DNA from 3 places in the Marinococcus sp. LNHM5E3-2.1 genome. Region 2 is predicted to be linked to each of the others. Evidence: predicted binding sites of a transcription regulator. Region 2 holds the regulator's gene; each other region holds the start of a gene.
The links. The regulator Rex, encoded in region 2, represses fermentation and respiration genes when NADH is low (regulators of the CRP and FNR family bind a similar motif). The targets are predictions, from matches to a motif close to TTGTGAAATATTTCACAA.
Positions count from the first base shown of each region.

Region 1: a site for Rex is predicted at 2,351-2,368, ahead of ACTRXH_RS05585 (L-lactate dehydrogenase). Genes of this name have one in related genera too.
Region 3: a site for Rex is predicted at 1,390-1,407, ahead of ACTRXH_RS04405 (cytochrome ubiquinol oxidase subunit I). Genes of this name have one in related genera too.

Region 1 covers NZ_JBQLIB010000002.1:276,402-281,884, forward strand. The annotation lists gene ACTRXH_RS05570 (STAS domain-containing protein) at 1-482, opposite strand, end outside; gene ACTRXH_RS05575 (NAD(P)H-binding protein) at 565-2,001, opposite strand; gene ACTRXH_RS05580 (hypothetical protein) at 2,066-2,248, opposite strand; gene ACTRXH_RS05585 (L-lactate dehydrogenase) at 2,431-3,393, shown strand; gene ACTRXH_RS05590 (SEC-C metal-binding domain-containing protein) at 3,546-4,595, shown strand; gene ACTRXH_RS05595 (DoxX family protein) at 4,643-5,029, opposite strand; partial or broken gene ACTRXH_RS05600 (transposase) at 5,090-5,483, opposite strand, start outside.
Region 2 covers NZ_JBQLIB010000024.1:8,167-13,649, forward strand. The annotation lists gene groL (chaperonin GroEL) at 1-364, opposite strand, end outside; gene groES (co-chaperone GroES) at 409-693, opposite strand; gene ACTRXH_RS15735 (lysostaphin resistance A-like protein) at 1,043-1,768, shown strand; gene ACTRXH_RS15740 (DUF4305 domain-containing protein) at 1,770-1,958, shown strand; gene ACTRXH_RS15745 (redox-sensing transcriptional repressor Rex) at 2,032-2,679, opposite strand; gene ACTRXH_RS15750 (ATP-binding cassette domain-containing protein) at 2,850-4,790, shown strand; gene tsaD (tRNA (adenosine(37)-N6)-threonylcarbamoyltransferase complex transferase subunit TsaD) at 4,838-5,483, opposite strand, start outside.
Region 3 covers NZ_JBQLIB010000002.1:31,545-37,027, reverse strand. The annotation lists gene ACTRXH_RS04415 (NCS1 family transporter) at 1-536, shown strand, start outside; gene ACTRXH_RS04410 (transglutaminase-like domain-containing protein) at 626-1,228, shown strand; gene ACTRXH_RS04405 (cytochrome ubiquinol oxidase subunit I) at 1,446-2,855, shown strand; gene cydB (cytochrome d ubiquinol oxidase subunit II) at 2,842-3,852, shown strand; gene cydD (thiol reductant ABC exporter subunit CydD) at 3,852-5,483, shown strand, end outside.

The sequences.
Region 1 (5,483 bases), on a different contig from region 2:
ATAATGCTTTCCCTCGCTTCTAATTTCTGCAGGAGCAGCCGGTTGGATTTTTCCACGTAAGAAAGAATAATCTGATCCATGCCGTTTGTTACGAGCTCCCGAAGCTGTTCTTTCATATTCGCAGAGAGCTCTGATTGCTCTTCCGCATAAAAGCGCTTCAAATAGGCAGTATACTGTTCCCTGTACCTCATTATTTCCCGGACGACCCGCGCATCCTTCGTCCGGAAGTATTTAGGATCACGGATAATGCCGTCTATCCATACTTCAAAGGTATTCTCCCATGTATTCCGGTCCTCGATAAAAATACTCGAGAAATATAAATGAAACTCATACGTCTGAGACTTCAGTTCCTCAACTTCTTTTGGGTCAGTCGTTGCGTAAGCAGATTCTCTGTCTGATTCCTCCAACGTTTCGTACCATGAATTCGCCATTTCCGCTGCGTGATTGACAAAATAGTCACGGATCAACTGGTTGGTGCTCATACGGCACCGTCTCCCTTCTGTATGCAGACTACTCATATCCTTTTCCGTGTTCCTTAAAAAAGGTGAAACTAAACGAGGAAAATTATGACTCCGGCTGGAGCTGACGGGACCTCCTTAACGTCCACTGATCTTTTTCAAGGTGTGCTTTAAAGCGGTTCATGATCCAAAGATGAATAAACGCCTGGGTATATTGATAAAAGTACCATGGCATAGCCGGAACATAATCATGTACCGCTACAATGCACTGGTTCGTGTGAGGAATTTTACGAAATTCCAGCCGGCCCCGTTCTCCTTCATTTACCTGTGCAAGGAGTCCACCGGTAATATAGTACAGCGCCCGGTCTTCTTCGCTGCGCTCCTTGGAATAGGAGAGCTCGAGAAATGTTCTTTTCATAAAGGCAGGCCGCAGGCCGTACTGATAGCGATCAGTCGTTTCCACCTTTACGAATGGGCGCAGAAGCTTCGGCAGCCACTTTATATAATAACGGGCCGTCCAGTCCGCGTCTCTTCCACTTGGGATGGTGACGCGCTGGACAGAGCGTACATTCCGCTCCACAGGTGCCGGCTTCAGGCGTGCCAGAATGGAGGACTGCTCCTTCCTGCTTTCCTTCAGAGAGTTTTCTGCCGCCTCCCGGAATGGAATTTTTCCATCACTGATGCCTTTCACACTTTTAGCAGGGTCAGCCACCATCGGATGGATCAGACTTTCAATCAGTGGATAAACCAGGCTTTTCGGCGTCCCGGTAGTTACACTCACCCACAGTCTTGAAAGGCGCACGGTGAAAAAAGGCACGGTAACTGCGTAGCGCTTCTTCCCCATCACCTTTGAAGTGATGTTCATCATTTTCCGGTAAGTCATTACGTCCGGCCCTCCAACATCGATGGAACGGTTGTAGAGCGATTCTTCCCCGATGCTCTTCTGCAGACTGTTTAATACGTCGGCCAGGGCAATCGGATGGGTCTTGGTCTGCGTCCATTTCGGAAGGATCATGACCGGCAGCCGCTTTACCAGCTTTGCGAGAATAGGAAACGAGGAGCCCTGTGGACCGACAATCAATCCCGCACGTATAGCAGTCACCGGCGTCCGGTATGATTTTAGAATGTCTTCCACCTCGAGCCGGCTACTTAAATGGCGGGACAGCCGGTCGGCTTCAGGAATAATGCCGCTCAAATAAACGACCTGCTTCACCTGCTTCTGCTCGGCGGCACGCGCGAAATTATCGGCAAGGATAACGTCCATATCTTCAAAGCTTCCCTGAGTTAATTTGGACGTCGGCATCATCGAATGAACTAAGTATAAAGCGTAATCTGCACCTTCGAGTGCCTGTTCCGCGTCTTTTAATGAAAATAAGTCACACGAACGCCATGTTACATGCTCCTCGTTTTCTTTTGTGTCTATGTTTCTCGACAGAGCAATAATATCCGCGTGCTTTTTCAGTTCCTTCATCAGGTTTCTTCCGATATATCCACTAGCGCCAGTAATAGCTATGACCGGTCTCCGGCCGTTTATATCCTCCATGCTTGCACGCTCCTTTTCGCTTATAAGCTTTACATACACCATTCCCTAATTTCACCGCCGCTAATTACATATTTATTTTAGAAATAATCCACTGCGCAATTATCACTGTAACAAAGCTGACGAGAAATCCGAAAACTACAAAAGCAAGCACCCACAGCCATCCTCTGTCGAGATTCAGACCGGCGAGCAGACCAATCACTGCCCACGTCAACGCTGTCGGCAGCGCATATTTTAACGCATTTTCCATCGAGTCATTCCTCCTCTTCTGCTCCTTTCCCGTTTCGATTTCCTCCCAACACGTAAGTTCATCATTTGTTCACAATTATATATTTTCTATGCTTGCATCACTTTGTGAAATAGTGCACAATATAAATAGATAAAGATTGCTCATTCATTCACATGATTCATATTCGAAAGGGGATTTTATACATGAAAAGAAATCACGTCCACCGGGTTGTTGTTATCGGAGCCGGAGCTGTCGGCAGCGGCTATGCATTTTCGTTAATTAATCAGGGCGTCGTCGAGGAGCTCGTGATCATCGATCTGGATGAGCGCAAGGCCGAAGGGGACGTGATGGATCTCAATCACGGTAAAGCCTTTGCCCCGCATCCTACTAAAACATGGTTTGGCACCTATGAAGACTGCCGGGATGCCGACATTGTCTGCATTACCGCCGGTGCCAACCAAAAACCGGGTGAAAGCCGTCTCGACCTTGTAGGCAAAAACACGGCTATATTTAAAAATATCGTCGGTCAAGTGATGGATAACGGCTTTGACGGAATATTCCTTATCGCTACTAACCCTGTGGATATTCTTACGTATGCCACCCAGCAGTTCAGCGGGCTTCCAAGAGAACGGGTCATTGGAAGCGGGACAATTCTGGATACCTCCCGCCTGCGGTTTATGCTGAGTGACTATTTTGATACTGCTGCCCAGAATGCCCACGCCTATATCATTGGTGAACACGGCGACACATCGCTTGCCGTCTGGAGCCAGGCAAACGTCGGCGGCCGAAACGCAGTAGAGCTCGCAGATGAAAAAGAAAACAAAAATGTGAAGGAAATGAAAGGCATGATTAAAGACGTCCGCGGGGCTGCCTATGAGATCATTGAGCGTAAGGGCGCCACCAGCTATGGCATCGCAATGGGACTCACCCGTATTACAAACGCGATTCTTAAAAACGAAAACAGCGTTTTGACCGTCAGCGCCCACCTTGACGGCCAGTACGGAGAAAATACTCTATGCATCGGTGTGCCGGCTGTCATTAACCGCGAAGGAATACGGGAAGTGATCGAACTGCCACTGAATGAAGAGGAAGCCCAAGACTTCCACCACAGCGCAGAGACACTCCGCAGCGTATGGGAAAATGCGAACGGCCAAGCGGCTAATTAAGCAGGTCTCTTATTATACAAATACAGCCCTTCCACTGCGAAGGGTTTTTTCACGTCTCCACCCCCCTGAAGCGCACGGATTCCCCATTTCGGGGCAATGTATGTTAGAATTTGAAGGAATAGTAACATACTAGTGAGAAGGAGCCTGAATGTATGAGTATTTCACGTAACGATCCGTGTCCTTGCGGCAGCGGTAAAAAATACAAAAAATGCTGCGGCGATCCCGCCAACCAGCCAGCTTATACGACTGAAGAAGTAACCAACATACAGCTGGATCTTGCAGCCGCTGCGAACAAAGACAGCCGGAAGGATTTCAGCCATTATTACCGCCGTGTCTATCGGCCGAACTATTTCCCTTATGCCTGGCATAAATTTGTCCAAAACCTGGCGCTTGCCGACTTTTTACTTCACGGCAATGAGCGCAGGGAATGGATGAATATCCATCAGCAGATAGAGCAGAACAGTCAGCACCCGCGGCTTCAGCGGCTTTATTCCAACTGGACCGGGCATAACCTGTCATTATTTCGTTTGAATAAAATGACCGACGACTGGTACGAAGTCACTGACCTGTTGAGCGATGAAGTTCACCACATTGAACCACTGTCCTTTTTCCGCGACCTGCAGGAAAACATTGTATTCCTCGCCTTTTTAGTTCCTGTGGAGGACAAATGGTATCCAATGCTCGGCCTGCTGCCGTTTCATCCGGACTTCGGCGATGACGTCATTAAAAGTGTTACCGGCTCTGTTCCGGATAACGAAGCGGATAAAGCCGGCTGGATCACGCATCACCTGCCGGACGTGCTTCGCACACTTAAGGATGATCTTCAGGAAAAATACCAGGAAGCAGATAGCACCTCCACCACCCCGTCTGAAACAGGTTCAGATGCTGCGGCCGATACAACAGAGACCGCTGCGGCATCCACTTCAGGCCTGAACGACGACCAGCAGAAGGTAGTGGAGGCGCTCGAAAGCTCCGATCAGCTGTCTAAAGACGCAGCAGCTGCAGCTTCAGAGCTGTGGGCACGCTTTTGTGAACAGGAAAATCCTGTTATCCGCAAGCCGGAAGCCCAGGCAGCAGCCCTTGAATACGCAGTAGGAGGCGGCACCCAGAAAGAAATCGCCGAACGCTACGGCGTGGCCTCGTCCACTATTCGTACGCAGTGGAAAAAGATGGAGCCTTATGCGTCAAATGAAAATGCATAAACAGTAAACGGCCTGCAGGGATAAACCCCTGCAGGCCGTTTACTGCTTCAGAAAGAACGTTTCTTTTTTCGTTTTTTCAAGGCAAGCATGCGGCTTCCAGTAAGCGCCAGATGAATAGAGGCAGCCATCAGTATAAGATCAAGCTCAAAGCCTCCAATCAATCCCTGCTGCCATTTGACCGTTGCAATCGCTCCAAGCATAATGAGTGCAAACAGCCCCGCCACGACACGCGTCAGCAGTCCTAGAATCAGTAAAATTCCTCCCGCGGCTTCGATGACTGCTACAGCGTAAGCCGTGCCTTCCGGCATGCCCATGCTGCCAAACGATGCAGCCTGGTCACCCATTCCGTTCAGTAATTTATCTGCTCCGTGGGCTAAAAATATCACGCCTGTCACGACCCGGAGGATCAACAGTCCGGCTTCGATATTTTTCATATGATTTCCTCCTTTTTCTTTTTCATCAGTATGCGGAACTACTGCAAATTTGAAAAGGCACTATACGAAGATACGTGATTTCTGCCTATAAAAAAGAGACCGGAAACGGTCCCAGGTTGTAGACAAAGGCCTCCGAAAATGAATTTCGGAGGCCTTTGTTGTGCCATCGAAAGAAAAAAGAAGCCCCAATAGACAAGCGCCTATTTGTCGCCACCGCCAGGTGGCGAGTTTTTTGAGGTTCATCGCTGCATAAACAAGCATCGCCTGCGCAGAGTTTCTTGCCCCTCCGGCGAGGAGCGTCCAACGCAAGCCATGCTTTTGTTTGAGATCCGCAAAAATCCGTTCGATGGTTTCTTTTCGTTCCGCATAGGTTCTCCGGTTCCACGGGGTGTGTCGAAGGTGTTCGGCTTCGTCCAGATCGTCCTGCCAGACGTGGCGGAGGATCACCTTCCGG
Region 2 (5,483 bases):
CGTTCTCCATTCCGCGGCGGATACCCATTGGATTCGCACCGGAGGTAACGTTTTTCAGGCCTTCCTGAATCATCGCCTGGGCAAGAACGGTTGCTGTTGTTGTACCGTCACCGGCAATGTCGTTCGTTTTGCTTGCAACCTCGGATACGAGCTGCGCGCCCATATTTTCGAAGTTGTCTTCGAGTTCGATTTCTTTGGCGATGGTTACACCGTCATTGGTGATAAGTGGGGAACCGAACTTTTTTTCCAGAACAACGTTGCGGCCTTTCGGTCCAAGTGTTACTTTTACAGCGTTTGCGAGTTCGTCGACACCGCGGAGCATCGCGCGGCGGCCGTTTTCACTAAACTTAATATCTTTAGCCATGATGAAATCCTCCTAATGTAATAATGATTTCGAAATGAAGCTGATTACTGAACTACAGCGAGGATGTCGCTTTCGCGAACGATTAAATAATCTTTGCCGTCGTATTTCACTTCTGTGCCTGCAAACTTCGAATAAACGACGATGTCGCCTTCGTTTACTTCCGGCGCTACGCGTTCACCGTTGTCTTTTACAGCACCGGCACCTACAGAAACCACGCGTCCTTCCTGTGGCTTCTCCTGAGCGGAGTCCGGCAGCACAATACCACCAGCGGTTTTTTCTTCTGATTCTACCTGTTCGAGTACGAGTCGATCACCTAAAGGCTTTAACAAGGAAAACAACCTCCTTAGAATATTTTCATCGTCCGTTATATGTAACGGGAACGACAGTAACAACATTTGTTGTTAGCACTCTTTCCATTCGAGTGCTAAACCCAATTATTATATTAATCAACCTGGGCTTTGTTTGCAAGAGGGAAGCGAAAATTTTTCTTCCTTTTCCCACTCCAGCGCTTGATGGCACCTGAATTCACATTCCCTGCTAATCGTTTTATTAACCTTATATTTCAAAATTGTCATAAATTCGCAAGCGCTCTCTTTATTCTTCCTGCAGGTACCTGTGATACAATTAGAGCGTTCGAAATTGGATTTAACCGAGAGAGATTAGGAGTGATCCCCTTCCATGGCCGCACGTTACTGGAGCATTGTTATTATTTATGTACTTATGCAGCTTTCGGGCATCGTTGCCGTCCCGGCCCTTTTGGCTGTAGGCAGCTTTGATTCCGCGCAGCAGGCTTCGTACTTCTGGATTTTTGCGAGCTTTATCGTCGCTTTGATTGTTATTTTAATTCTACTGATTCCTGAAAGAGGCCAGCGCCTTGCGTTTAATAAGCCAAAAATGCCGTGGCCGAATTCCGTCGCCTGGATTTTTATCGGGTTCGCTCTCGCCTACGCCGGTCAGATCGTTGCCGGTTTGATTGAACAGAACCTGCTCGGCATCGATACGGCCTCTGAAAATACGGCGCAGATCATTGAGCTTGTTAACAGCATGCCGGCCTTTGTTATTATTGTAGCCGTGATCGGACCTATTCTCGAAGAGCTGGTGTTCCGTAAAGCTATATTCGGCTCGCTGTACAAACGAACGAACTTTTTTATTGCCGCTATTATCAGCTCCCTGATATTTGCTGCTGTGCATTTGGATTTCACCCACCTGCTCGTCTACACCATGATCGGCTTTGTGTTCGCTTATTTGTATGTCAAAACCGGCCGGATTATCGTGCCGATTATCGTCCACTCCATCATGAACGCATTTGTGGTCGGTATTCAGGTATTGTTCCAGGACGAAATCGAACGCATTATGCGTGAAGCCGAGAGTGCACTTATTCTGCTTGTTCAGGGGTTGATGTAATATGAAAGCTTCTACCGCTGCCCTTTTTTACTTTGTGCTGGGCGGAGTACTGCTGATGTTTACGTACTTTTCCGTCAGCGAGTCCTCCTGGTCGTTCTGGAGCATTCTGCTCGCCGCCTTTGCCGCCTACGACCTCGTAATGGGATTCAATTATCTGCGCCTCATGTCGGAGCAGAAAAAGAAGAAATAGCAAAAGGGACCGCCTGAATGTTGGCCGGTCCCTTTTTTATGGGTCAGTATAAATGAAGTATCCTGCTGACAGCCTATTCGTTGTCCAGCGGATAATTTTTCAGAAAGTACACGAGCGTCTGCAGCTCGATGGCAAGATCAATATGATGCACGCGCACAGACGCAGGGACGGATAGGCGCGCCGGGGTAAAGTTTAGAATGCCGCTGATGCCTGCCTCCACCAGTTTTTCCCCGGTTGTTTGGGCGGCGGCGGACGGCACGGTGAGCATTGCTACGGAAACGTTATGCTCTTCAAGCTTCTCCGCCAGATCATCGGTATGATACACCGGCACATTTCCAATCTGCTCTCCCACCATGTCTTTATTGATATCAAATGCAGCCACAATCCGGGTGTTTTCATTTTTGGAGAAATTGTAGCGAAGCAGCGCCTTCCCGAGGTTCCCGACGCCGAGAAGTACGACGTCTGTCGCCTCGTCCTGGTCCAGGGTAGTCCGGAAAAACGACAGCAGGTACTGTACATTGTAGCCGTACCCTTTCTTGCCGAGCGCGCCGAAATATGAAAAATCCCGGCGGATCGTTGCCGAATCCACCTTGACCGCCTCACTCAATTCGGTTGAAGAAACGCGGGTTTTGCCTGTTGCATACAGGCTTTCCAGAAATCGATAATATAGGGGCAGCCGCTTTGCGGTTGCCTGCGGAATTTTTTGCTGGTCTGTATTCATAATTATTTCCACCTAAATGTATTGTCATTGTCTGTAGACAGTATAGCATGCGTCCCTATGAAAACGTACCGAAACGCTTACCTGCAGCAAGACGTATCCTATTTCGCGTTTCGCCGAAAAGTACGATACACTGATACTATCAGAGTTGTTATTAAAGGAGCTATATAAATATGATTTTACTTCAATGTTCGGGTGTCACCAAGTCTTTTGGGGCAGAAACCGTACTTGATCAAATAAAACTCGAGGTAAAGGAAGGTGAGCGGGTGGCCCTGGTCGGCAAAAACGGGGCCGGCAAATCCACTCTCCTGAAAATTCTTGCCGGTGAATCCTCGTATGATTCCGGTTCGATCACGATGCCAAAGGGCACGACATTCGGGTATCTTGAGCAGCATACCGGCCTGAACAGCGATAAAACGATGTGGGATGAAATGCTTGATGTTTTTACCCACCTGCAAAAAGCTGAAGCGGAGCTGCGTCGTATGGAGGCGAAAATGTCCGAGCCCGATATTATTGACGATGCCAGAGCCTATGAAAAGCTGATGTCCGACTACGACCAGCGCCAGCAGGAATTCGAAGCGCGCGGCGGCTACCGCTACGAGTCCGACATCCGCACGGTGCTGGCGGGTCTTGGCTTTGGCAGCTTCTCTCTCGACACGCCGGTGCAGTCGTTAAGCGGCGGCCAGAAGACCCGTCTTGCTCTCGGCAAGCTGCTCCTGGCCAAGCCGGAGCTCTTAATTCTTGACGAGCCGACCAACCATCTTGATATGGATACCCTGCGCTGGCTCGAGCAGTATTTAAGCAGTTATCCGGGGGCAGTCCTGATCGTTTCCCACGATCGGTATTTTCTGGACCAGATCGTAACGAAGGTATACGAAATTATTCATAAGAAAGCCCGTTTGTTCTACGGCAACTACAGTGCCTTTCAGGAAAAACGGGCCGAGCTGTTTGAACAGGAAATGCAGGCCTATGAAAAGCAGCAGAAGGAAATTTCTGAGCTTGAAGACTTCGTGCAGAAAAACATCGTACGCGCATCTACAACAAAACGGGCCCAGAGCCGGCGGAAAAAGCTCGAGAAAATGGATAAGCTCGACAAACCGCAGCGGGACGGCAAATCCGCTACTCTGCGCTTCGACATCGACCGTCAGAGCGGCAACGATGTATTGAAAGCAGAAGACCTCACCTTTCGCTTTGACAACAAAGCGCCTGTGTTCGAACGTTTAAATGTCCGGGCCCAGCGCGGTGAGAGCATTGCGCTGATTGGACCAAACGGGACGGGGAAAAGTACCTTTTTAAAAACGATCAAGGGAGACTTTGAACCGGATGAAGGGCATATTCAGCTCGGAAGTAAAGTAGATCTCGGCTATTACGACCAGCAGCAGGCCGAACTGAATTCGGGCAAAACCGTCCTGCAGGAGCTGTGGGATGAATATCCGCTCGAAAACGAAAAGGATATTCGTACCGTGCTCGGCCAGTTTTTATTTACCGGCGAAGACGTGCTGAAGCAGGTGTCCGACCTTAGCGGCGGCGAAAAAGCGCGCCTCTCGCTCGCCAAAATGATGATGCAGAAGTCGAATTTTTTGCTGCTTGACGAGCCGACCAACCATCTCGATCTCGACAGCAAGGAAGTGCTCGAAGACGCTCTGATTGATTACCCGGGAACAATTTTGTTTGTTTCCCACGACCGGTACTTTCTGAACCGGATTGCAACACGCATTCTCGAAATGGGGGACGGCGACGTCCGCAACTACATCGGGGATTATGATTACTATTTGTTCAAAAAAGAAGAAGAACGGGAAAAAGCAGCGCTTCAGGCTGAGCGTGAAGGACCGAAGCAGGAGGATGCCGGTGCGGCTAAATCCTCGTTTGCAGACGACAAAGCAGCCAAGCGGGAGGCCCGCAAGCGGCAGCGCCGCATCGAGCAGATTGAACAGGATATTGAAGCCAAGGAACAGCTCGTCGAGGAGCAGGAAGCAGCTCTTTTCGAGCCCGACGTATACGAAGACCATGAAAAGGCCGCCGGCTATCAGACCTCAATCAATGAACTGAGAGGCGAGCTAGAGCAGCTGATGGAGGAATGGGAAGAGCTGCAGCTCGAAGAATCCAGTTCCTAGTTACAGCAAAACCCGTGTTCTCTGCAAAAGAGAGCACGGGTTTTTTGTTACGTATGAAGCGGCAGGCCGGGCACCCCGTTTAAATCCATGCCTGAAAAATTTCCCTTTTTCCAGTTGATATAGGCGGCAGCTCCGATCATGGCTGCATTATCGGTACATAAATGAAGCGGCGGGATCTGCAGCTTTACGCCGCTCTCTCTGAATTTTTCTTCCATCGCAGCCCGCAGACCGCTGTTGGCTGCCACACCTCCGACTACCATTACCTGTCTGGCTCCGCAGGCTTCTGCCGCTCGGGCCGTTTTCTCCGTCAGCACGGTAATGACGCTCTGCTGAAAGCTTGACGCAACGTCTTCCGGAGCTAGTTCTTCCCCACGCTGGCGGGCATTATGGAGTGTATTCATGACGGCTGATTTCAATCCGCTGAAGCTGAAATCATACGAACCTTCCTCAAGCCACGCCACAGGCAGCGGTACGGTCGGTGCTCCGGTTTTAGCCAGTTTGTCGAGCTCCGGGCCGCCGGGATACGGCAGGCCGAGAGTACGTGCGACTTTATCATATGCTTCTCCCACGGCATCATCTCTTGTCTGGCCGAGCAGCTCATACTCCCCTTCTTCTTTGATCAGCACCAGCTCCGTATGGCCGCCGGATACGACGAGGGCAAGAGCTGGGTACTCCCACTCCACCTCGAGCCGG
Region 3 (5,483 bases), on a different contig from region 2:
TTTTTATTGCGATAGCCCAGGTGACAACGAACTTGATGGCTAACATTATGCCGCCGGCGCTAGTAGCAATGGACCTTTTTAAAATTTCCTGGGCGAAGTCATGCATTATCATTGGTATACTCGCTACGTTAACATGCCCGTGGTGGCTGATGAATGCTGCATATTTTACAACCTTCATTGCCATTGTCTCCGCCTTTTTGGGGCCGGTATTCGGTGTAATGATTGCAGACTTCTTTTTCGTGCATAAACGGAATTATAACGTAGCAGCGCTGTACGAACAAAGCAAGCTGTTCCAGGCTTTTAAAGGATGGAATCCCGCAGCTATTATATCTATTGTTGTTGGTACTGCCGTTTCCTTTATTAATATTGACGGCTCATGGTTTATCGGCGGCCTGCCGGCACTGCTTCTTTATACTGTATTAATGAAATACTGGATTGCAGGGCACGAACCCTATGTCCAGGAGGGCATGAATCAAAGCTTCATTGAAGAAGAGACAATGAACGAAAAACCGGAGCCCCAGTGGATAAAGCAATAATAAGAAGAAATGAAGAACAGGCAGCTGCCTGTTCTTTTTATATTTAAATTCTTTATTTAGTATAATTATACATAAAGGGAGGCAGGGCGATGGTGCAACTTATAGAATTTTTACAGGAAACCTATGACATCGATTACGCGGCGGAAAGTATTCAGCAGAAAGCGGCGGAATTGTTTTTTCCGGAAATGAATGAAAAAGAAAAGATAGAAGCTGCCTACTTATTTGTGCGTGATAAAGTCAGCCATTCGTGGGATATTCAGGGTAAAACAGTTACCCGGAGAGCCTCGGAGGTGCTGAAATACCGCGAGGGGATCTGCTGGTCCAAGTCTCATCTGCTGGCGGCGCTTCTCCGCTTGGAAGGGATACCATGCGGCTTCTGCTACCAGCGGCTAACTCTCTTCGAAGAACCGTCAGACGGCTATTGCATTCATGCGTTAAATGCCGTCTATCTTCACGAAGAAGACAGATGGGTGCGGCTGGATGCAAGGGGCAATAAACCCGGCATTGACGCACAATTTTTTACCGATAAAGAACAGCTGGCCTTTAACGTGGAGGAGGCAAAGGACGAGCAGGACTACCCGGGAATATACGCGGAACCGCCGGCAGAGCTTATGTGTGTCCTGGACCGTCACGAGGACCCGGTGTATATGTATAGGTACGCGCTTCCGGAATCGCTTGTTAAAGCTCCTTAATCATTTTTGGCATATGACATAATAAAATTCAAAATCGTTCCGGGAGGATAAGACCTGGAACGATTTTAATATCTGCCATACTTTTGCCACAATATGTTAATAGCTTTGTCATAAATAGTATGTGATTTTTATCACGTTCAGGAGCATAATAATATCGAGTCATGTGAATAATTTCACTTGAATTTGTGAAATAGTGAACAGGGGAGGGGTTTCTACAGTGGATGAGTTGATTTTAGCCAGAATTCAATTCGGATCGACGACGATTTTTCATTTTTTCTTTGTGCCTTTATCGATCGGACTTGTTTTTATGGTGGCAATTATGCAGACATTATATTATTTCCGCGGTAAAGAAGTGTATTTAAAAATGACGAAGTTCTGGGGCCATCTTTTTTTAATTAATTTTGCAATCGGGGTGGTGACTGGTATCATTCAGGAATTTCAGTTTGGTATGAACTGGTCGGAATATTCCCGTTTTGTAGGCGATGTGTTCGGGGCGCCACTAGCAGTAGAGGCTCTGCTGGCCTTCTTTATGGAATCGACCTTTATCGGGCTGTGGATTTTTGGATGGAATCGTCTGCCAAAGGGCATTCACCTGATGTGTATCTGGCTGGTGGCGCTTGGAACGATTCTTTCAGCCATGTGGATTCTCGCAGCCAATGCTTTTATGCAGGAGCCGGTCGGTTATATTTTGCAGAACGGCCGGGCGGAAATGAATGATTTCTTTGCTCTTCTTTCCAATCCTCAGTTTTTAGTGGAATTTCCGCACGTTATATTCGGTGCTTTTGCGACAGGAGCGTTTGTTATAGGCGGCGCAAGTGCTTATAAAATGCTGAAGGGAGAAGAGGTTTCCCTGTTTAGGAAATCATTTGCCCTGGCGATGGCGCTTGGTCTGATCGGTGGTATGGGAACAGCATTCAGCGGCCATGTGCAGGCGCAGCATTTGATGGAGTCACAGCCGATGAAAATGGCAGCCAGTGAAGCTCTCTGGGAGGACAGTGAAGACCCGGCCGGGTGGAACCTGTTTGCCTGGATGGATGTCGAAGCGCAGGAAAATAAAGCACAGCTGGAGCTTCCGTATCTGCTCAGTTATCTTGCCTATGAAGAATTTGAGGGCTCAGTGCCAGGAATGAAGACACTTCAGGCGGAATACGAAGAAAAGTATGGCCCGGGAAACTACATCCCGCCGGTAAACGCAACCTTTTGGAGTTTCCGGATTATGGTTGGTGCTGGAATGGTTATGATTACAGCTTCAATGCTCGGTCTCTGGTTTTTATTCCGGAAAACGCTTCTTGAACGCCGCTGGTACTTAAAGCTGATGATGGCACTTATTGCCTTCCCGTTTATAGCAAACACCGCCGGATGGATCATGACAGAAATTGGCCGGCAGCCGTGGACCGTTTTTGGTTTGATGACGACTGCTGCTTCGGTCTCTCCAAATGTTTCAGTAGGATCGCTTTTATTTTCCATCATTACATTTACTACAATTTACCTGCTGCTTGGCCTTGTGATGGTTTATTTATACATTAAAGAAATCAAACAAGGCACTGAGCATGACCCGGAGGATGAAGATCAGGAGCCGGCGATAGATCCATTTGACAAGGAGGCATATGAACATGGAGCTCAGTGAATTTTGGTTTTTGCTGGTGGCTGTTTTGTTTGTTGGATTTTTCTTCCTGGAAGGATTTGATTTCGGCGTCGGCATGGGCACGAGGGTATTGGCCAAAAACGACCAGGAGCGCCGGGTGCTGATCAACACCATCGGCCCGTTCTGGGACGCCAACGAAGTATGGCTGATCACGGCCGGAGGAGCGGTGTTCGCTGCGTTTCCTCACTGGTACGCTACTATGTTCAGCGGCTACTACATCCCATTTGTATTCGTCCTGCTCGCTCTGATTATCCGGGGCGTGGCGTTTGAGTTCCGGGGAAAGGGCCGTCACATGTACTGGAAAAAAACGTGGGACTGGAGCATTTTTCTTGGAAGCCTTATGCCGCCGTTTTTGTTTGGCGTGTTGTTTACGAGTATGCTCAAGGGCATGCCAATTGATGAAACGATGACAATGAGGGCGGGGTTTACCGATTTTGTCAATATATACTCAGTGGCCGGCGGCCTCACGCTCGTAATTTTATGCTACTTGCACGGTATGATGTTTTTGACGTTGAAAACAGTCGGAGAAGTACAGGAGCGGGCGCGTAAACATGCTCGGAGATCCGCAGCGGCTGTTTTCTCTGCGCTGATTGTTTTCGTGGTGCTCTCTGTTTTTAATACTGATATGTATGTGGTTAAAGGCGGATGGGTGGCAGCCATTACCGTTGCTGCTGTAGTAAGCTATGCCGCTGCATTTCTTTTCTCCCTGCGGGGAAGAGACGGCTGGGCCTTTATCTTTTCAGGTTTCGGGATAGCTTCTGTTATCGCTTCGGTTTTTGTGGCTATGTTTCCAAGAGTTATGGTGAGCTCTCTTTCATCATTAAATGACTTAACAGTATACAGTGCTTCCTCGGGGGATTACTCCCTGCGGGTCATGTCGATCGTAGCCATTACGCTTCTGCCGTTTGTGCTCGGCTATCAAATATGGAGTTATTATGTGTTCCGGAAACGGGTCACTGGAAAGGATCTGACCTACTAATGGGAAAAGACTTACTGGCTTACCGGGGCTCAAAGGCCTGCTTCAGCTGGATGACTGTACTGACGCTCATTCAGGCAGGCATGATTGTGATGCAGGCGTACTGGCTCGCCCGGGCTATTGTGCCGTTATTTGAACAACAGGGCGTGTCGTCTGCGTTAGCGCCTGCTGCCTGGTTTACAGCTGCATTGGTTTTACGCTATCTTCTGCAGTCCTGGAAAGAGGCTCTGGCTGCTTCCTATGCCAGCAGGTTGACGGGGGAAAAACGCGATGCGCTCTTTCAAAAAATCGGCCGGCTCGGCCCGGACAATACTGTCCGGGGCACGGGAGGCACAGTAACAACTTTTGTGGAAGGAATGAGTCAGTTTCAGCGCTATGTTGAGCTGTCGCTTGTGAAAATCCCCGGTGTGCTTATTATTCCGGTCGTCACTGGAGTGGTGGTATTAAGCCAGGACATACGTTCCGGGGTGGTTTTATTTACCGCCTTTCCTATTCTAATTGTATTTATGATTCTTCTTGGAGTGGCGGCGAAAGCAAAAGCGAACAAGCAATGGCATTCCTACCAGATGTTATCCAACCATTTTATCGACTCCGTGCGGGGACTGAAAACACTGGTGTACCTAGGGAGGGCACGCGGCCATGAAAATAACATCCGTAAGGTGAGCGAGCAGTATCGGAAAGCGACGATAAGCACACTGAAGGTAGCATTTTTTAGCTCGTTTGCCCTCGATTTTTTTGCAATGCTTTCAGTAGCGGTAGTAGCCGTTTTTCTTGGTTTGAACTTGATTGAAGGGCAGGGGGAGCTGCTCCCGGCACTATTTGTTCTTATTATGGCCCCGGAATTTTTCATGCCGGTACGTGAACTGGGGAGTGATTTCCACGCCACGCTTGACGGGAAGGAAGCTGGGGCTGCTGCCGAAAAATGGCTGGCGGAAAAAGAGAAGAACCACGAGCCTGAGCTTCAGCACGAGTGGAAAGAGCAGAGCCGGTTAATGCTGAAAAACGTTTCTGTGACTCATGCCGGAAGCGAAGCGAATGCACTTAACGAGGTTTCCGCAGTTTTAGGTGGGTTCGAAAAAATCATGATTGCCGGAGACAGCGGTTCAGGTAAATCTACGCTCATTCATCTGCTGGCCGGGTTTCTGCCGGCTTCAAACGGGGCGATGATCATAGACGGAGAGTGGCGCACCCATTTACAGCAGGAAGGATGGCGGCAGCAGATTGCTTACATTCCGCAGCACCCGCATATTTTTGCAGGCACCATTGAAGAAAACATCCGAATGAATAAGCCGGGGGCCTCAAAAAAAGAAGTGAATGACGCAGCTGGGCAGGCAGGCCTTGGTGAATGGATAAAAAGCCTTCCGAAGAAAGAAATGACAGCTGTAGGCGGAGGAGGCCGCGGTATCAGCGGCGGGCAGGCGCAGCGTATAGCGATCGCACGCGCGTTTTTAAGCGGTCGGCCGATTCTGCTGATGGATGAACCCACCGAGCATTTGGACATAGAAACGGAATATGATATCAAACAGCGGTTAAAACAGCTGTTTGAAGGTAAGCTAGTCATTATGGCGACACACCGGATGCACTGGTTAAATGATGTCGATCGGGTAATTTTTCTGGAAGAGACCCGATTAGCT